Regions from separate parts of the Thermoanaerobacter ethanolicus JW 200 genome, predicted to be linked through region 2. Evidence: riboswitches for the same ligand, from Rfam matches in the RefSeq annotation. Region 2 holds a riboswitch; the other holds the start of a gene.
The links. Region 2 has a riboswitch for cyclic di-AMP ahead of EB239_RS07300 (NAD/NADP-dependent octopine/nopaline dehydrogenase family protein). Riboswitches for the same ligand answer to the same signal wherever they lie in the genome.
Positions count from the first base shown of each region.

Region 1 (7,459 bases), 100 kb from region 2:
CGAATTAAAAACTTTAAAATTTTAAATTCGTTTGGAGTGAGATTTACAACTACTCCTTTTTTCTTCACCGTGTGTGCTTTAAAATCGACCACAAGGTCATCATTATTAAAAGACATTACTTCAGCAAGAGGTACATCATCACTTGTCCTCCTTAATATTGCCTTTACTCTCATAACCAATTCACGTGGGCTGAATGGTTTTGTAAGATAGTCATCAGCACCTATGGAAAATCCATTAATTTTATCACTTTCTTGAACTTTTGCTGTAAGCATCAATATCGGAACATTGGAAAACTGCCGTATTCTCTTGCACAGTTCCTCTCCTGAAATACCTGGCAACATAAGATCAAGTATAACAAGATCCGGTTTTTCTTTTTTTAATGTATTTAAAACGTTATTGCCATTGGTTTCGGTAATAACGCTAAATCCCTCATGCTCAAGATATGACTTTACAACTTCCAGTATTTTTATTTCGTCATCAACCACAAATATTTTCTTATTCATCTTCCATCCACCCTTTATTATTTTGCAGCAAAATTATGAATAACTTATGAAGATAGCTTGATAAACTTCTTTTAATATATTATACATCACAGTTTGCAAAAATCTAATCGCCTACTTTTGGAAATTATTTTAATTAAACTGTATTTATTTTCTCTTCATATTTTCTTCAAAAGTAAGTTTTAAAATAAAGGTGAAAGCAAGTTAACAATTTTTCGATAAATAGGGATGTGCAAAATTAATAAAAATAATCACGAACAAAAGCCAAAATATGTATGACATACAATATATAGTAATTAGGACTGACAATCGAACATAAAGAAAGTGGTAAAGGAAAAGAAAAGACAAAAAGAGGAGCTAAAAAAGGGCATAAATATCCTGTAGAAGTCAAATGTTAAAAAATGGCATGAACCAAATTCAGCAAAAGTTAAGCCGATTGCATCAGACCAACAAGGGACTTAAACTCATCAAATTTACCCAGTTTAATAGCTACAATAGCGACAGTAAGCAAAGTAATATGGCCAAAAGTATTAAGGTTGCTGACAGAATTAATATTTCTGACATAAGCTTTTTCAAAATCTAGAGCTTTAAAGCGGGAATTATATCTTTCTGATTCAATCCTCAATTTATAGACAGCCTTAAAATATAGGGAGTCTCTATTAATAGAGGACCTATAATCAGAAGATATAATAGCATACTTAGTACAGCCTCTATGCTTTTTGCCATTAAAATATTTAGGATGCTGAATAGGGCAAGCAGAGTCATCTTTAGAATTGCAGAACTTGCAAACAAATTTTTGCTTAATAAAACCATCAAAATATTGCTTGCCGTCTTTGAGCATTTTAATACCTGCTTCACAAACCATATAACCATCATCAGTCAGAGGGGGATTTTTAGAATTACGCTTGTTAAGAGGAATAAAACAATGACCATGGAGAGTATCTCTAACATAATTATAGAGTTTCTTAACGTCATAACCTTTATCAGCGATAAAATTAGTACCAGTCAGTTTAAACCAATTATTAGTATCAGCAAGTAAAGACAAAGCGACATCAAAATCAGGGACATCAGCAGGAGTAGTAGTTTCAGCGATGGGTAATCCAGAGATAGCATCAACAATAATATGATTTTTATAGCCCCAATAAAACTTATAACGTTTATTAGAAGAATCATTAGAAGCAGAATAAACGCCTAATTTACAATCCTTATCAGACTTAGGCTGATTATCTTTAGAGAATTTATTTTTAGAAAAAGACTTAGGGTTATTTAACTTAGTGTTAGCTTTAATAGGGGTAGAGTCCATGGAAATAAACTCACCAGAGATAATACCCATATTTTTGAGGATATTGACTTGATTTTGAAAGATAGAGGTCAAATAATCATGAGAGAACTCATTAATAAAACGGCGGAAAGTCCAATAAGAAGGAAGAGGTTTAAGGATGTTAAAGCCACAAAGATGAGCAATGATAAGATTATTGCGGAGATAATCTAAAAGGTCAGAAATTGTACCGAATCTTTCAGCTTTCATAACAATAAAAGCTCTAAACATTGCATGATGAGAGTAACCCTTACGGCCAGGACTAGAGGAAGGGAATTCAGGTATTGAAGACAGATCAAGATTTTTAAACATAGAAGAATAAAAGTCTATTTTAGACTGGGAAGTAAAGAGTTCAGGTATATTTAAAAGTAATTGAAGCTGGTACATGTAGGATTTCCTCCTCCTTAAGAAATATTTTCATGCTGTATATATAATAATTCGACAAATGGGAGGTGAAATCCTACATAAAAGATAAAAAATTCAAGAGTGATAGAAAAAAAGTATGTCTTCAGAATCGCTTAAATGAAGGCTTTTGAATTTTGCACAAGCCTATTCGATAAATAGAAAGGAGTTGAAAAGTATGGGTCTTATATTAATCTTGGCAATTGGCTTTTATTTGTACAAAACAGGTGACCTGCAAAGAATGATTAATAATTTACATGAAAACAAAAATTACCAAACAAACGAAGCAAAAAGAATACTTGATATACGCTTGGCTAAAGGTGAAATTACAGAAGAAGAGTATAACAAATTAAAAAGTATTTTGTAAAATTTAAATATTTAGAGAGGAGAAGAAAATAATGTTTGGAGGATATATGATGGGTGGTTTAGGTCGTTGGTTTGGAGGATATTATCCTTGTGGCTATGGAACTTGGTTCGGCGGTGGACTTACCAATATATTGTTCTTAATTTTAATAGGTGTAGTAATTTACTTGCTAGTAAAACAGATTAGAAATGTTAACTTTTTTAAAAAACACGATACAGATCCTAATAATGAAGCATTAGAAATTGCCAAGTTAAGATACGTTCGAGGTGAAATTACTTCAGACGAATATACAGAAATAGTTAAAATGTTAAAAAAATAAGCTAAATAATTTGACATTATTGTTGTTTACATTGCTCCTATTGACATTTTATGATAAATTTTTTACAATATATTGAGTAAAGGGGAGTAGTTCGCATAGCTTATATGTGGTAAAGTCAACATATCGGGAAACCCTGGCTTTACCTTAAAGAACGAGACCTTTACATAATATGTTTTACATATTATGTAAAGGTCCTAATTTATTTATAGAGCAAATATAATAGTTGGGGAGGCAATAAAATGGAGGCACTTGTCACATCATTTGTCCTTATCTTTACTTCTGAGATGGGAGATAAGTCACAGCTCATGTCAATGGCCTTTGCTACTCTTTTTAAAGTAAGGACTGTTCTTATAAGTATATTTATCGCAGCCTTAATAAACAATGGTATTGCTGTGATATTTGGTTCGTATATCACCGAATACATTCCCATTTTTTATATAAAATTTTCAGCTGCTTTATTATTTTTGTTTTTTGGAATTTCAACTTTAATAGAGGAAGAAACAAAACAGGAAAAAATAAAAAATTCAAAATACGGTCCTGTTGCAACTATTATAAGTACATATGTACTATCAGAATTTGGAGACAAAACGCAATTGGCTGCTATAGCTTTGACTGCATCATACAACAGTCCTCTGTACATATTAATAGGCACTACTCTTGGAATATTTTTAGCAGATGTATTAGGGATAATTGTAGGCATTTATTTTAATAAAAGAATCCCTTCAAAATATTTAAAATATCTATCTTCTTTCATATTCATCGCCTTTGGTCTTTCTACTTTGTATAAATTGTTTTTCTAAGTCAAAAACGGGTACTTAAATTGTACCCGTTTTTGACCCTCTCATCGGAAGTTTTACCTGCCGTAACAGAAAACCATATTACCTATTCTTGCCGCTATAGGAAGTGACCACAACCACGCATTAGTAGAACTTTGGTCAAAATAATACAAGGCTCCGTTTGTTGGGTCAACACCACTTAACGCATCTCTTGCTGCACTTATAGCGTCAGCTGAGGCAGGTCTATTTATCCACCCATTTAACACAGGAGTAAATTGGTAATTTCCGTATGCATCGACTTGATATATCACGTCTTTTATAGTATTAGGGAAAATACCACTTTTAACTCTGTTTATTACTACGGCCGCAACTGCTACTTTAGCCTGGTATGGTTCTCCATCTGCTTCCGCGGTAACAAGTCGCGCAAGGAGGTCAAATTCATCTTTTGTGTAGGGTATTACACCCCTTTCAATAGAACCTCTGCTGACATCCTGATATGTCCTATTAGAAGAAGTATCCCGGGGTATAATAAAGACTTGTCCAGGATATATTATGTCGCTTTTGTATCCGTTTGCAGATTTGAGCATATCAACAGTAATACCGTATTTTAAAGCAATTAAGTACAAGCTGTCACCTTTTTGGACAACATATGTGTTATCACTGCCCGGCACTTGTAAAACTTGCCCTGGATATATTATTGTATTTTGAAGGCCGTTTAAAGACATCAGCTTAGTATAGGTAGTCCCGTATTTTTGACTTATACCCCATAAGGTATCGCCGGGTTTAACTGTGTAAGTTGCGGCAAATACTGATTGGGAAATAAACAATCCGGCTATAACTGATGCGATGAGAGGTTTGACCTTGATGCGAATATTAAACATGTTGTTCCCCCTTTTGCCTCCGAGGTTAGTTGACGGGTTCGGGTTAGGGACACCCTACCACAAAAGTGGATTCACCCCAATTTAGTTCCCCCGTACCCCTTATCGGGGATTCGGCATATTTTTAACTAAATTATAGCCGGATATTTAACTTGTGTCCATATTAAACTGGTGGAAAGATAGGTACTTACTGGCACTCACTGTAACCACAGAAAGGACAGAAAACACAACCTCCCTCATGAACCAATTTAGCACCGCAATCCGGACATGTAAACACATTTACATTATTTTGATCAGCTTTATTTTCTTTTAGCTGTTTTTTATCCTCTGCCACTTGGTTTTTCATTTTAATCACCTCTATATATTGTTGTATTATTATAATACCACACAATATATAGAATTTCAAGAGCAAAGTTCGATAAAAAAATAACATCACCTTAAAGGCAATGTTATGGTAAATTCACTACCTTTCCCTACTTCACTTTTTACAGTGACACTTCCTTTGTGTTCCTCAATAATCCACTTAGCAATAGCTAATCCCAATCCTGCCCCACCTGTCTCCTTGGCTCTCGCTTTGTCTACTCTGTAAAACCTATCAAAAATATGTGGAATATCTTCTTGTGGTATACCTATGCCATCATCTTTAATTTTTATATAGGCTTTTGAATTATCTTTCCCCACATCAATTTCTATATTGCCATCTGAAGAAGTGTATTTTGCTGCATTGTCTAAAAATATCCTTATAAGCTCTTTAATGAGTTTTTTGTCAGCCGTTATATTTATGTCATTTTGCCCTTTTACAACTATATTTTTGCTTTCATTTAACATTTTTATTTCCTCTGCAACTTCTTTTATTACATCCTTTAAATTAAATTGTTCCTTATTTAACTTTATTGACTTATTATCTCCTTTTGCCAACAAAAGGAGTCTTTCAATGAGATGCTCCATGTCTAACGTTTCTCTTTTAATCGCCTCTATAGCCTCTTGCAATACGGCTTTGTCCTCTTTTCCCCATCTATCCAACATGTCAATATACCCTTTTATTACAGAAATTGGGGTTCTAAGTTCGTGAGAAGCATCAGAGACAAACATGTTCTGCCTTTTAAAAGAATCTTCCAACCTATCCAGCATGTCATTAAAGGTTTTTGCCAATCTTGTAAGTTCATCGTCTTCTCCATATATTTTAAGTCTTTTATTTAACCCATGGGCATCTATCTCTCTTACTTCTTTTGCCATATAATCCACAGGTCTTAAAGCCCTCTTTGTAACGAAATATCCTGCAATAAAGGACACAAAAATTCCTGCCGCATCCGCAAAAAACATCAAAATAAAAAGTAGCTTCAAAAACAAATATTCATTTTCCATGTCTTTTATCACTTGAATATAGAACACTTTATCATCGCTTTTAAAAATGGTATTGAGGTAAGTAAAATCCTTATCATATTTGTCAATTTTAACAGGAATATCTATGTTTACATCATGAGGAATATTAATTCTTTCTAATCTTTTAGAAGAATAGATGACATTCCCTTTTTCATCAAATATTTTTGTATAAATATTTTCATTTGGTATGCTTGAAAAAATCAAATCTTTTTCAGATAAATTGACGTCCTCTTTTATTTCCCCCAGTTTACTTTTTATAGCCTCTGCCTGGCTTGTTACTTGGTCCATTGCTTGGTATATTAAATAATATTTTAAGCCGTAAAGCACAGAAGCATTAAGCGCAACCAATATTACTGAAAAAACTACAGAATAAAGAAGAGCTATCCTTAAAGTTATGCGGCGGGGCCACAGTTTAATCTTCATCCTTATCCTCCTTCAAAGTGTACCCCACTCCTCTTATGGTGTGGATTAACTTCCGGTCAAAGGGGTCGTCAATCTTGCTCCTTAAATACCTTATATATACATCCACTATGTTAGTATCTCCATAATAATCATAACCCCACACACACTCAAGGATTTTTTCCCTTGTCAAAGCTATATTCGCATTTTTAATTAAAAACTCTAAAAGGTCAAATTCTTTTTTTGTAAGTTCAATTTTTATACCCGCTCTTCTTACTTCATGAGTTGTCAAATCCATAGTGATGTCGCTATATCTTAACACATCTTTTTTAAGATGCGGCTTTTTCTTTCTCAAAGCAGCCCTCACTCTTGCAAAAAGCTCTTCTATAGAAAAGGGTTTTGTCACATAGTCATCAGCTCCAATGTCAAGTCCTTCCACTTTGTCTTTTACTTCGTACTTGGCAGTAAGCATTATAACAGGTATGTCAGAATGTTCTCTTATTTTTTTTAAAACTTCAAATCCATCAATTCCCGGAAGCATTATGTCCAAAAGCACAAGGTCATAATCTCCTTCTAATGCCTCCTTTAAGCCAGAAAGTCCATCGTAAGTCACAGTGACAGTATATCCTTCATGTTCAAACTCCAATTGTAAAAAACGGGCTATGTGCTTTTCATCCTCTATGATAAGTATCTTTTCTTTCATCATTCATCACCAATGATATTATAGCATATCAAAGGTTTTATAAAAATCTGGATATGAAATATTTACACATTCAGCATTTTTTATCTTAGTTTCTCCTTCTGCTATAAGTCCAGCAACCCATAAAGACATGGCAATCCTGTGGTCGTTGTAACTTTCCACTGTATTTCCTCTTAAAAAACCCGTCCCTTCTATAATCATCCCATCTTCTGTTTCAAAAATTTTTGCTCCCATTTTCTTTAATTCTGAAGTGATTGTATTTATTCTATTGCTTTCTTTTACTTTTAACTCCTCGGCATCTTTTATCACTGTTTTCCCTTCTGCGAAGACTGCTGCAACTGCTATTACTGGAATTTCATCAATAAGCCTTGGAATAAGACTTCCTCCAATTTCAATTCCTTTTAGCCTTGAAGTCTTAAC
Region 1 is NZ_CP033580.1:1,579,809-1,587,267, reverse strand. It holds gene EB239_RS07855 (response regulator transcription factor) at 1-503, opposite strand, end outside; gene EB239_RS07850 (transposase) at 928-2,205, opposite strand; gene EB239_RS07845 (SHOCT domain-containing protein) at 2,399-2,587, shown strand; gene EB239_RS07840 (SHOCT domain-containing protein) at 2,619-2,903, shown strand; gene EB239_RS07835 (TMEM165/GDT1 family protein) at 3,143-3,703, shown strand; gene EB239_RS07830 (cell wall hydrolase) at 3,757-4,560, opposite strand; cyclic di-AMP (ydaO/yuaA leader) riboswitch at 4,560-4,686, opposite strand; gene EB239_RS14975 (hypothetical protein) at 4,745-4,903, opposite strand; gene EB239_RS07825 (sensor histidine kinase) at 4,990-6,363, opposite strand; gene EB239_RS07820 (response regulator transcription factor) at 6,353-7,042, opposite strand; gene aroA (3-phosphoshikimate 1-carboxyvinyltransferase) at 7,061-7,459, opposite strand, start outside.
Region 1: another riboswitch for cyclic di-AMP. It lies ahead of EB239_RS07830 (cell wall hydrolase); the one in region 2 lies ahead of EB239_RS07300 (NAD/NADP-dependent octopine/nopaline dehydrogenase family protein).

Region 2 (10,756 bases):
ATGTAAATAAGCCTATGCAATAATTCGCTGGAATTTTGTGACATAAGCAGAAGTGATAATATAGCATTTGTTCCATCCATATACAAAAACCTAAACCAAGTCTTTATTATTTCTTTTTCCTTTTCTATGTCTTTATCTACCATTTGTATTTCTTTAGATTTTTCCTGAATAGCTACAGTTAAATTTTCAATCTCTATTGCTAAATCTTCTAAAGACTTTTGGGTTTTAAGCCTTTCTACCTCAAGATTTAATAGCTCTAATACAAGCTTTTGTTCCTCCTCCTTCGCCTTATCAAAATCCGAAGAAGTATCACTTTGCGCTGGTACTAGTATAAAATTAAATAAAAATATACTCCCAATTATAATAGCTATCAACTTTTTCATAAAACCCCTCATTTAATATAGCATTTTTTGTTCTACATGGAACTATTTAACATTAACTAGTCCACAGTAATCTTGTCTTTTATCTGTTCAAACATTTTAGGACCTATTCTCGGAACATTCATTATGTCTTCAATTTTTTTAAAAGAACCTTTATTTTCTCTAAATTCGATTATCCTTTCAGCCGTCACAGGTCCTATTCCTGGCAAAGTTTGCAATTCTTCTTTAGTCGCAGTATTTATATTTATTTTTTCATTTTTCTGTATTGTACTAGTAGGAGAAATATTATTTGTTTCACCCTTTTTTGGAACTATTATCATTTGTTCATCCTTAACTTTTTGCGCGAGATTTATATTTGTGAGGTCTGCTTCTTCCAAAGGTCCTCCTGCTTTATTTATAGCATCTATAATCCTTTCTCCTTCTTTCATAGTGTAGACTCCTGGATTTTTTACTAATCCTGTTACATATACTTTTATTTCCAAAGGCTTTTCTTTCTTCTCTTCACTCTCTACAATTCTTTCCACTGGCACACTCTCATTGCTTGCATTGACGACAAATTCATTTTTTAATTTATAATTTTTGTAAATTACATATCCTGAAAATGCCAATATAAAGCATAATATAACAACTATAGCATATTGCTGTTTTTTTGAAAAATAAGGCATACTAACACCTCTTTTTACAGCTTCCTTTATTTATTTCTACATGAATTAAAAAATTCCTTTTTATTTTTCACATTTTTTTGGTATACTTTAGGTATGAGCATAAATTGGAGGCATGGCAATGAAAAAGATAATAGCTTGTTTACTTACACTCTTTATTTTAGTAGCTCAAATAACTCCTATATACGCTAACGTACCGCCACCGCCCGAAATCGTAGGCCCAACTGCAGTTTTAATGGATTTTACAACAGGTCAAGTATTGTATGACAAAAATATGCACAAAAGAATGTACCCCGCAAGCACAACTAAAATTCTTACTGCAATTATTGCTATAGAAAAGGGAAACTTAAACGATATTGTAACTGCAAGCGATAATGTTACAAAAATAGATGGAAATTCCATATTTCTTTCTCCTGGTGAACAACTTACGTTAGAGCAATTACTTTATGCGCTTTTGTTAGAATCTGCCAATGATGCAGCAATAGCAATTGCTGAACACATTGGTGGGAGCATAGAAAACTTTGCTAAAATGATGAATGAAAAAGCTAAAGAAATTGGAGCTTATGATAGCCATTTTGTAAATCCAAATGGTCTTCCTGATGAAAATCATTATTCGACCCCTTATGATATGGCATTAATAGCAAGGTATGCAATGCAAAATCCTGAATTTAGAAAAATAGTAACTACAATACATTATCAAATTCCCCCTACTAATAAGTTTGATAAAGTAAGAGATCTATGGTTAAGCAACCGCTTAATTAAACCTTCAAGTTTTCACTATGAAGGCGCCGATGGAGTAAAAACAGGATACACGGTTGCAGCAGGTCAAGTTTTAGTAGCTTCTGCAACAAGAGACGGCCACAGACTTATATCCGTCATAATGGGAGACCAAGGAACAAATATCTGGACAGATACTATAAAACTTTTGGACTACGGATTTCAAAACTTTACTTTAGTGAAAAAAACAGAAAAAGGTGAGGTAGTAACTTATATCGACTTGGGAAAATCTCACTTTAAACTTCCTCTTATTGCAAAAGAAGACTTTTACTATGAAGTCCCTAAAGGGCAAGAAAATTCTATAGAAACTCAAATAATACTAAACAAAAACATAAACGCGCCAATAAATAAAGGAGATACATTAGGATACATTAAATACACTTTAAATGAAAAGGAAATAGGCACAAACCCTCTTATTGCAACCGAATCTGTTTATAAAAACTTTTGGGGAAATTATTATATGGATGTACAATCTTCTGGGGTAAAAAATACAATGTATACTAACCCTGTAAGATTCATTACTGGAACAACAATTTTAGGAATAGCTTTTATCCTTTGGAGAAGACGGAAAATTAGAAATAGAAAGAAATATATTTTCTCAAAATATTGATTTAAAAAAAAGGGCAGAATGCCCTCTTTTTATGCATATATTTGGTTGTCATTGAGACTTCTACTTCTTCCCATGTCCTTTATAAAAGAATCAACATTAAAAAATCTTTTTAAAATTTTAAAATAATACAACTCTTCTTTAGACTTTATTTCAAAACCGTTAGGTAGGAATCTATTTTTTATATACTCTGCATCACTAATTTCTGATTCGGCTATTTTATTTAATATTTCAGATGTACCAGTTCCTATTGCAAATTTTTCTTTTCTTCTCCATACAATTGATTCTGGCAAATAATTTTCTGCAAGTTTTCTAAGTATCCACTTTTCGGTTTTTTCTCGGCCGTTAATTTTAAATGACGGTGTTATTTTAAATGCGTACCGTAACACTTCTACATCTAAAAACGGTACACGTCCCTCAATGGAATGTGCCATTGTCATTCTGTCAACTCTTTGAAGATTTGTATTATGCAAATTTCGAGTTATATATTTTAATTCGGATTGTAATTTCCAAGGATTTGAATAATTTTTAAGGTAATGATATCCACTAAACAATTCATCAGCACCTTCTCCCGAAAGAACAACCTTTACGTAATTGCTTGCAAGTTTTGATACAAAATATGTTGCAACAGCACTTCTGACTAAGGCTGGATCACAGGATTCAAGATGATATATAACTTCAGGTAAAACTTTTTTTATGTCCTCCTCTGTATAAATAAATTCATGGTGAATCGTACCTACATAATCAGCAACAACTCTTGCATTCTTTAAGTCATTACTTCCTTCGACACCTACTGCAAATGAGTGAAGGGGATTTTTGTATTTTGCTGCTATTGCTGCTATAAGGCTGCTATCCAATCCGCCACTTAAAAATACTCCAACAGGCACATCAGCAATCAACCTTTTTCTTACTGAATCCTCTAATCTAAGCCTTAATCCATTAATAATATTATCAACATCTGCAAAATACATCGGATCCTGTGGAATTGAATAATATCTCTCAAATCCGTTTTCAGTTGTATAAATATATCCATTAGGAAATTCATTTATATCATCAGTTACTTCCTGAAGTGCTTTAATCTCCGAAGCAAAGGCAAAATAACCTTCTTTTGTTTTACCATAATACAATGGCTTTATTCCTAACGGATCGCGAGCAATAAATATGGTCTTTTTTTTAGAGTCATAAATAACTAAAGCAAACATTCCATCAATATAGTTAACACAATTTTTACCTAGTTCTTCATACAAATGAATTATTACTTCGCTATCAGTATCTGTGGAAAAAATATGGTTTTTTAACTCTTTATGCAATAATTGGTAATTGTAAATTTCTCCATTATAAATAAGCCAATACCTGCCATCTTCGTTTTTTATAGGTTGGCGTCCATGATAAAGGTCAATTATCGTCAACCTATTATGGCCTAATGTAATATTTTCATCTGCAAAAATACCTGACTCATCCGGGCCACGATGTCGTATTTTATCAAGCATCCTTTGTACTTTGCTCTTATCACCAGTTCCTATAATTCCTGCCAATCCACACATTTGATTATCATTCCTCCACTTCATATATATTTAAAGAAAATTGAATAAGGAACGTAAGAATAGATCTTACGTTCCTACAGTTTGTTGACAAAGTTGAAAAATATCAAAGGAGATATTTTGCATCGTCACTCCGGTGTTCCAAAGCGACAAAACTAAAGCTCGACCTTCGGGCTCCGGCAGGGTACCGGGCACAATCGGCATCCATGCCTTAAGGTGCCCGCCTCCGCCATCCATGGCTTCGGCCCTGCCTCCACCCTCGGCCTTGCTAAGTTTTGTTGCCGCTTTGTAACAAGTCGCTCCTTATGCAAAATATCTCCTTTACGAAAGTTTGTCTACAGTCTGAAGGAACGTAAGAATAGATCTTACGTTCCTAAATTTTATACTGTTATAACTAATCTTTCATATTCACGTAAAATCTTTTCTACCCTTTCTTCTTCAGGTATTATTCTATGCTTCTCATAGTCATAAGCATAACATGCACCATCTATTACTTTGGTCTGCAATTCTCCTTTTGCATACTTGTTACCCTTGAGATGTGGTGCATCTAATAGACCAATCTTTATCGCCAATGCTAATACGTCTGGATCAGAAAGTGGATCAGGACTGTGAGGCGCTAAACTCTTTATCGCTTCCAATAAAATCCTTGTCTCTTTCTTTAACTGTTCTTTTCTTTGAATTACTTCTTTATCCTGAGTCAAATCAGGCATTCCAAACATAGAGTTTTTTATCACGGCTTTTACTATTTTAACGCTTTCAATTATATCTTCTGGCGTTGCAGCATGATGAGCTTCACAGTAGCCTACCACATGATAGATATGAGGCTTTATAGCCATGGAGAGATAGGCACTGGAAGCCAATTGTCCTTTAGCTTCTAAAAGGTCGGAAGGGAAACTTGCAAGTCCAGCCCTTGCCTGCCTTATAACTCTGAAATTTTCATCTTGTAATTCTCCTATCAATTCTATCTTAGCTAACATCTTTGCCAAATCCATTTTTGGTGAAATAGAAGCAGGTACATTAAACATAAACTGAGCTACATAGTCTCTTACTCCCATCTTTTTGGCATTATATGCTGCAAGATAAGCCATTGTTACTCCAATTACGTCGTGAGCATCTCTCAAGCTCCAATGATGTGCTTCGTTTACTTCTACAGGTACTCCTTTTTCAGCGTGCCATTTCATAAGCTGCTGATTTTCTCTTATGGAAGTATTTACATCCCTTGGTCCTCTGCCGTCCAATACATTATACCAGCAAAGGGGAATCGCTGCCCAAGCGTTATGGATAGTCTCTAGAAGCATCTCTGCCATCTTGAAAACATCATTTGTACCACTGTAACATCTGAGAAGAGGATAGTTACCTCTTCTTGAAGCCTCATATATTCTTATTAAGTCTTCTTTCTTTCTTATAGGAACACCGCCTGCTCCGTCCAAAGATTTGTCATATTTCTTATCAAAGAAGTGCTCTTGAGCATTTTGGTCTGGTGCTATAGAAATTACATCTAAAACTTCTGCTTCTGCTATCTTCTTAACTCCTTCTATAGTGTCCTCCAATGAAGGAAGCCCAAAGTGATGCCTTATTATAGGATAAGGATATTTATCTTCTATTCTTCCAATTAATGTATCAGCAAAAACTCTTTGTCTATGGTTTGAACTTCCTCCTCTTAAGAAATTAATTGTAGCTTCATCGCCATTTTTACCATCAAAAACTGCTGCAAATATTCCTGATTTACGAGCTACTTCTGCAGTAGGCTCTGTCCCTCCAAATACCCATTTTATATGTTGCAAATTATTTACTTCTATTTCCCTCTTGAGTTCTTCTAAAAGTTTTTCAAGAGCTGAAGGAGTTAGTCTAAAGCTTACTCCTACAATCTCCGGCTTATGTTCTTTAACAGCTTCAATCAATTTTTTAATAGGAACTGCAGGACCTAAAAATACAGTCTCATAACCTTGCTGTTCTGCAAATCTCAAAAAGTTATACACACCTGCTACATGGACGCAATTACCTATCGCTGCCGCTACAATTAACTTTTTCATGCTATCGTTACCTCCTTTCTTTTCCCTTCAACCAATTCTATAATTTCTTCAACTGTCATACCTTGTATGCCAAGCTTTTCAGCCGTTCTTCCAACTTTCCAATAATCTTTTCCGTGCATAACTGAAGCAAGATGTATAACAGCATCAATAGTGGGGGTCTTAATGCCTATTTCTTTCCCTATAGAAGACATAGGCACTAAACTCATAGGAACATCTTCAAATATATAACGACAATCTAATGTTTGAGGAGCTAATAAACCAACATAAGCTTTTGTATTTTGAATTGCCTCATATAGATTTTCTCCTTCCGCATTATAACTTTCTTTTAGCCATCTTTTAGCGGAAATAGTATTTACGCCCAGAGCTTTTGCCACCATCATTCTCTCATTATCTATTTTTTCCAATATCTTTGCAACAGAAGGAGAAATGCCTTCCCGATAATATTCAAAATTCCCTTTAGTAGTTTCTATTCTCGCTGCATTCAAAAGAGTAGGGGTGGGATGAAAAACAGCTCCAAAATTGTTAAGACTCGTTTCAAGAACATTTTGCGCCGGAATAAACTGAGAAAATGCAGTATTAAGTGTTTCCACCACTATTTCTGTTTTTTCTTTAGGTATTGCAGCAACAGACACTACTTCTTTTATTTTGTATATTTTAGCTCTTCCCATGGAAGACCTGCAGGCGTATATAAAAGTATCTGTTTCTGCAATAACTACATCTAAATCTTCTCTTTTTCTTGTAACATTATGAAACTCTAAAGCACCACCAGTTCTCCCAGGGTTTAATACAATTATTTGACCATCCCTAAGATATGGCAGCATGTCTTCGGCAATTTTATAATGTGCAGAAGCAGGAACTACAACTAAAACTATATCAACATCTTTAATAGCTTTCTCCATGTCATCAGTTATCACATTTAACTTGCCAAACCCTTCTACTTCTCCTTCTAATTCAATTCCACCTTTTTCTATAATAGGAAGTAATTTTTGATAGGTTCTATTGTACAAATTAACTTTATAGCCTTTTAAAGCGAGATGCCCCGCTATCGCTTGACCCCCATTCCCAGCTCCAATTACTGCAAAAGAGAGTTGTTTCATTTTTACTACCCCCTTTTAAAGAAATGAAAAAGCTATAGAGGGAAATCTATAGCTTTAACCTTCGGTGTCTGTAAAAACCCAAAAAGACACCAATGCTATCATCCTCCTCTTTCAACGCTTACGAGGTTAGCTGACGGGTTCGGGTCGAAAGATAACCCTACCATCTTTTAAAAGATGGATTCACCCCAGAAAGTGGTTCCCCCGCTTCTTTACGAATTCAGCGTTTAGCATTTTATTTAATTTTCAATTTATTTTTATTATATCATAAAATCTAATATTTGTAAAGGAAAACAGACTAATATTTACCAAAATCCTCTCCTACCCTTATTTCATCCAAATAATTATATATAGTATATCTGGAAACACAGAGTATTTTTGCTACGTAATCCACAGCGCCCCTTATTAAGAAAGTCCCTTTTGCATCTAACATTTTCACTATCTGAACCTTTTCTTCTTTTGTCATAAAATTTACAGGTTTACCATAATTCTCTAATGTAGTATTCACAATGCTTTCCAAAACATCACTTACACTGCCCGTATAACTTTCTCTATTTTCTTCTGTAGTATCAGCTACTTCACAGAATTCTGATAAGGTATTTTTCACCATAATAAATTCTGAAATATCGATATTAATTGTAAGGCACCCAATGGGCTTGCCATTTTCATCTTTTATAAAAATCGCGGACGACTTCAAAATTTTTCCATCATTGCTCTTGTTTTTATAATTTATTAAATTCTCAATATTATCTGATTTCAATACTTTTAATATAGCCTCAGGCAATGGAGCCCCCACTTCTCTTCCCGTAACATGGGGATTTATGATCGCAATGATAGGATTTTGTGGGGAAGAAAAGTCATGTAATGCCACTTCGCAATTTTTGCCAAATGTATTAGCTATACCTTCTAGTACTGGGATCATGCTTTTTAAGATAGGATGTGTTCCCATTGGCTTTGAATCCCCCTAATCATACAATATTAAATATATGCGGTAGAGAGTAAAAAATGACACAAGAGATAACAGCATTAAAAATTTATTAACGTTATTATACATACCTTAAATGCGGTTGTCAAGCACTATTTCCTTTGCATCTGCCCACAATCTTTCTAAATTATAAAATTCCCTTTCGGGTTGTTGAAATATGTGAACTATTACATCTCCATAATCCATCAAAATCCACTTGCCCCAATTGTAACCCTCAATATGATCAACAAAAACGCCGTCTTCCATAAGTTTTTTTTCAATTTCGTCTGTCAATGCTTTGACGTGAGTATCCGAACTGCCAGTGGCAATAACAAAATAATCTGCGACAATCGTTAAATCTCCTATATACAAGATCTTTATATCATAAGCTTTTTTGTCTTCTAAAACTTTATAAATTTTAGACACCTTATCTTTTCCGTCTATCACTAAATCACCCTCCATTTTATATGTTTTTCCCTAAAATTATAGTTATATCAACATTACTGTCTCCATTCGTATCTTCCACTACAATAGCGTTTTTTAAAATTTTCTTCAGATCTTCTACTATTTTTTTATCATCAGTCCTATTGATTATCTGAGTAGTGTTGTAAGTGGTACCTATTACATTTCCTATCTTCACTACATCATACCCTTGTTGTTTTAACAAATCAGCAGTCTTTGTAGCAGCTCCTGGTATACCACCGCCATTTAAAACTTCTATTTTTATGTCTTTTTTATTAGCTGCGATAGCAGTATCATCTCTTTCATCATTTAAATTATCCATAAATTGTAATACTTCTTGTGGATCTGTGATATAATAAGCAACCCCATCAATGTACTGAGGAGTACCAGGCACAGTAGCTGTTTTTATATTGTCTTTGTCAAGTTTTAAAAGATAATCTGCATACTTTAACATAGTAGTAGGTGGTATGTTTGTTTCTACGTATTGATTTATGGTTTTTAATATACGATGAATTTTTAACAAAGTACTAGGGTCTTTAGCTTTTTGAAACATCGCTAATAAAAATTCCCTTTGGACTTTGACCCTTTCTAAATCCTGTTCTGCATACCCATGTCTAAATCTCACCAACTGTAAAGCCTTCTCTCCATCCAAAAGTTGAACACCTTTTTTTAAATGAATATGAAGATTCCCTGCATTGTCATCATAATTCATGTCCATCGGTACGTTCATCTCTACTCCGCCTAAATCGTCTACTAATTGTTTAAAACCTTCATATCCAATCTTTACATAATAATCAACGGGCTCTCCAATAAGCTGTGACACCATATCCATCGCCAGTTGAGGTCCACCTATGGGATAGGCAGCATTTATCTTTTGTGTCCCATATTTGTCAAGTTTAATCATTGTATCTCTGGGAATAGATAAAATATAAGCTTTGTTAGTTTTAGGATTATAAGATAATAATATCATAGTATCAGAACGCCTTGGATCTGTTGGCGATGTTTCATCAACTCCCAAAACCAATATATTTATTTTCTGAATTGCCTCTGAATTTTTGTTTTCACTATTTTTATTCATCAAAGAAACATCTAAGGGGTTCAAAGACTTTAAATAGATATATCCTCCTACTCCTACAGATAATAAACTCAGCAACAATAACATTGATACAATCTTTATAAATTTTTTCATTTACCTCCACTCCCAAGTTTCAAAAGAATATGATTTCGAGCTTTTACTGTTTTCTCATAAAGAAGTAGTCCCCTCTCTAAAGCATAACAAATTGTACTATCAAAAGACTTTAACAAAGCAAGGTCTAAATTTTCCTCAGCTAATCGCCTTAATTCCTCTACTCCTTTAAAATCTCTATTAGGCTCTATATAATCCGCAAGAAATACTACTTCATCCAAAAGGCTCATATTGACATCACCAGTAGTATGAAGAGCAATTGCCCTTTTTATTTCTTGATCTTTTATTCCAAAAATTTCTTCTACCAAATGTGCACCTATAGGACCGTGTAAAAGAAAAGGCGCATGAATTAAAATCTCATCTAGCTCAATTCTATATTTTTTAGCAAGTTTTAAAAGGTCATCATCAGAATAGCTTTTAGCGCAATCATGCAATAATCCTGCTACTTGTGCCTTTTCGACATCAGCTCCATATTTTATTGCAAGATGCATTGCGGTTTCCATTACTCCAATAGAGTGTTTAAATCTTTTTTCATCTAATAACTCTTTTAATCTCTTTTTAAAAAATTCTATGTCATACCCCATTTTCGTCATCCTCTTTGTATAAACCGTATTTTTGAATATATCTTTCAACAGACTCCGGCAACAAATACTTTATAGGTCGTCCCCCTGCTACTCTTTCCCTTATATCAGTTGAGGAGATAGCCAAAGAGGGAACAGTCACTTTGTAAATGACATTTCCATAAAGTTTTCTAATTTTTTTTAATTCTTCATCTATTTTACTACCTTCAACTCCTGGCCTAGTTGCAGCAACAAAATTACACATTTTCAGAAGCTCATCCGCGCTTTTCCAAGTCAAAATTTCTAAAACAGCATCTGCTCCTGTTATAAAATAAAGTTGCGTACTTTCCCCATAAATTTTTTTAAACTCTTTGATAGTATCAATAGTATAAGTATACCCTTCTCTGTCAATTTCAATCGTCGATACCTCAAAAAAAGGATTAGTTATTGTAGCAAGTATAGTCATTAAATAACGATGTTTTTTATCTGT
Region 2 is NZ_CP033580.1:1,477,302-1,488,057, reverse strand. It holds gene EB239_RS07325 (coiled-coil domain-containing protein) at 1-383, opposite strand, end outside; gene EB239_RS07320 (helix-hairpin-helix domain-containing protein) at 440-1,045, opposite strand; gene EB239_RS07315 (D-alanyl-D-alanine carboxypeptidase family protein) at 1,164-2,429, shown strand; gene asnB (asparagine synthase B) at 2,459-3,970, opposite strand; gene EB239_RS07305 (cobalamin-dependent protein) at 4,348-6,000, opposite strand; gene EB239_RS07300 (NAD/NADP-dependent octopine/nopaline dehydrogenase family protein) at 5,997-7,097, opposite strand; cyclic di-AMP (ydaO/yuaA leader) riboswitch at 7,199-7,330, opposite strand; gene EB239_RS07295 (helix-turn-helix transcriptional regulator) at 7,393-8,043, opposite strand; gene rsfS (ribosome silencing factor) at 8,152-8,505, opposite strand; gene EB239_RS07285 (LCP family protein) at 8,522-9,709, opposite strand; gene yqeK (bis(5'-nucleosyl)-tetraphosphatase (symmetrical) YqeK) at 9,706-10,290, opposite strand; gene nadD (nicotinate-nucleotide adenylyltransferase) at 10,280-10,756, opposite strand, start outside.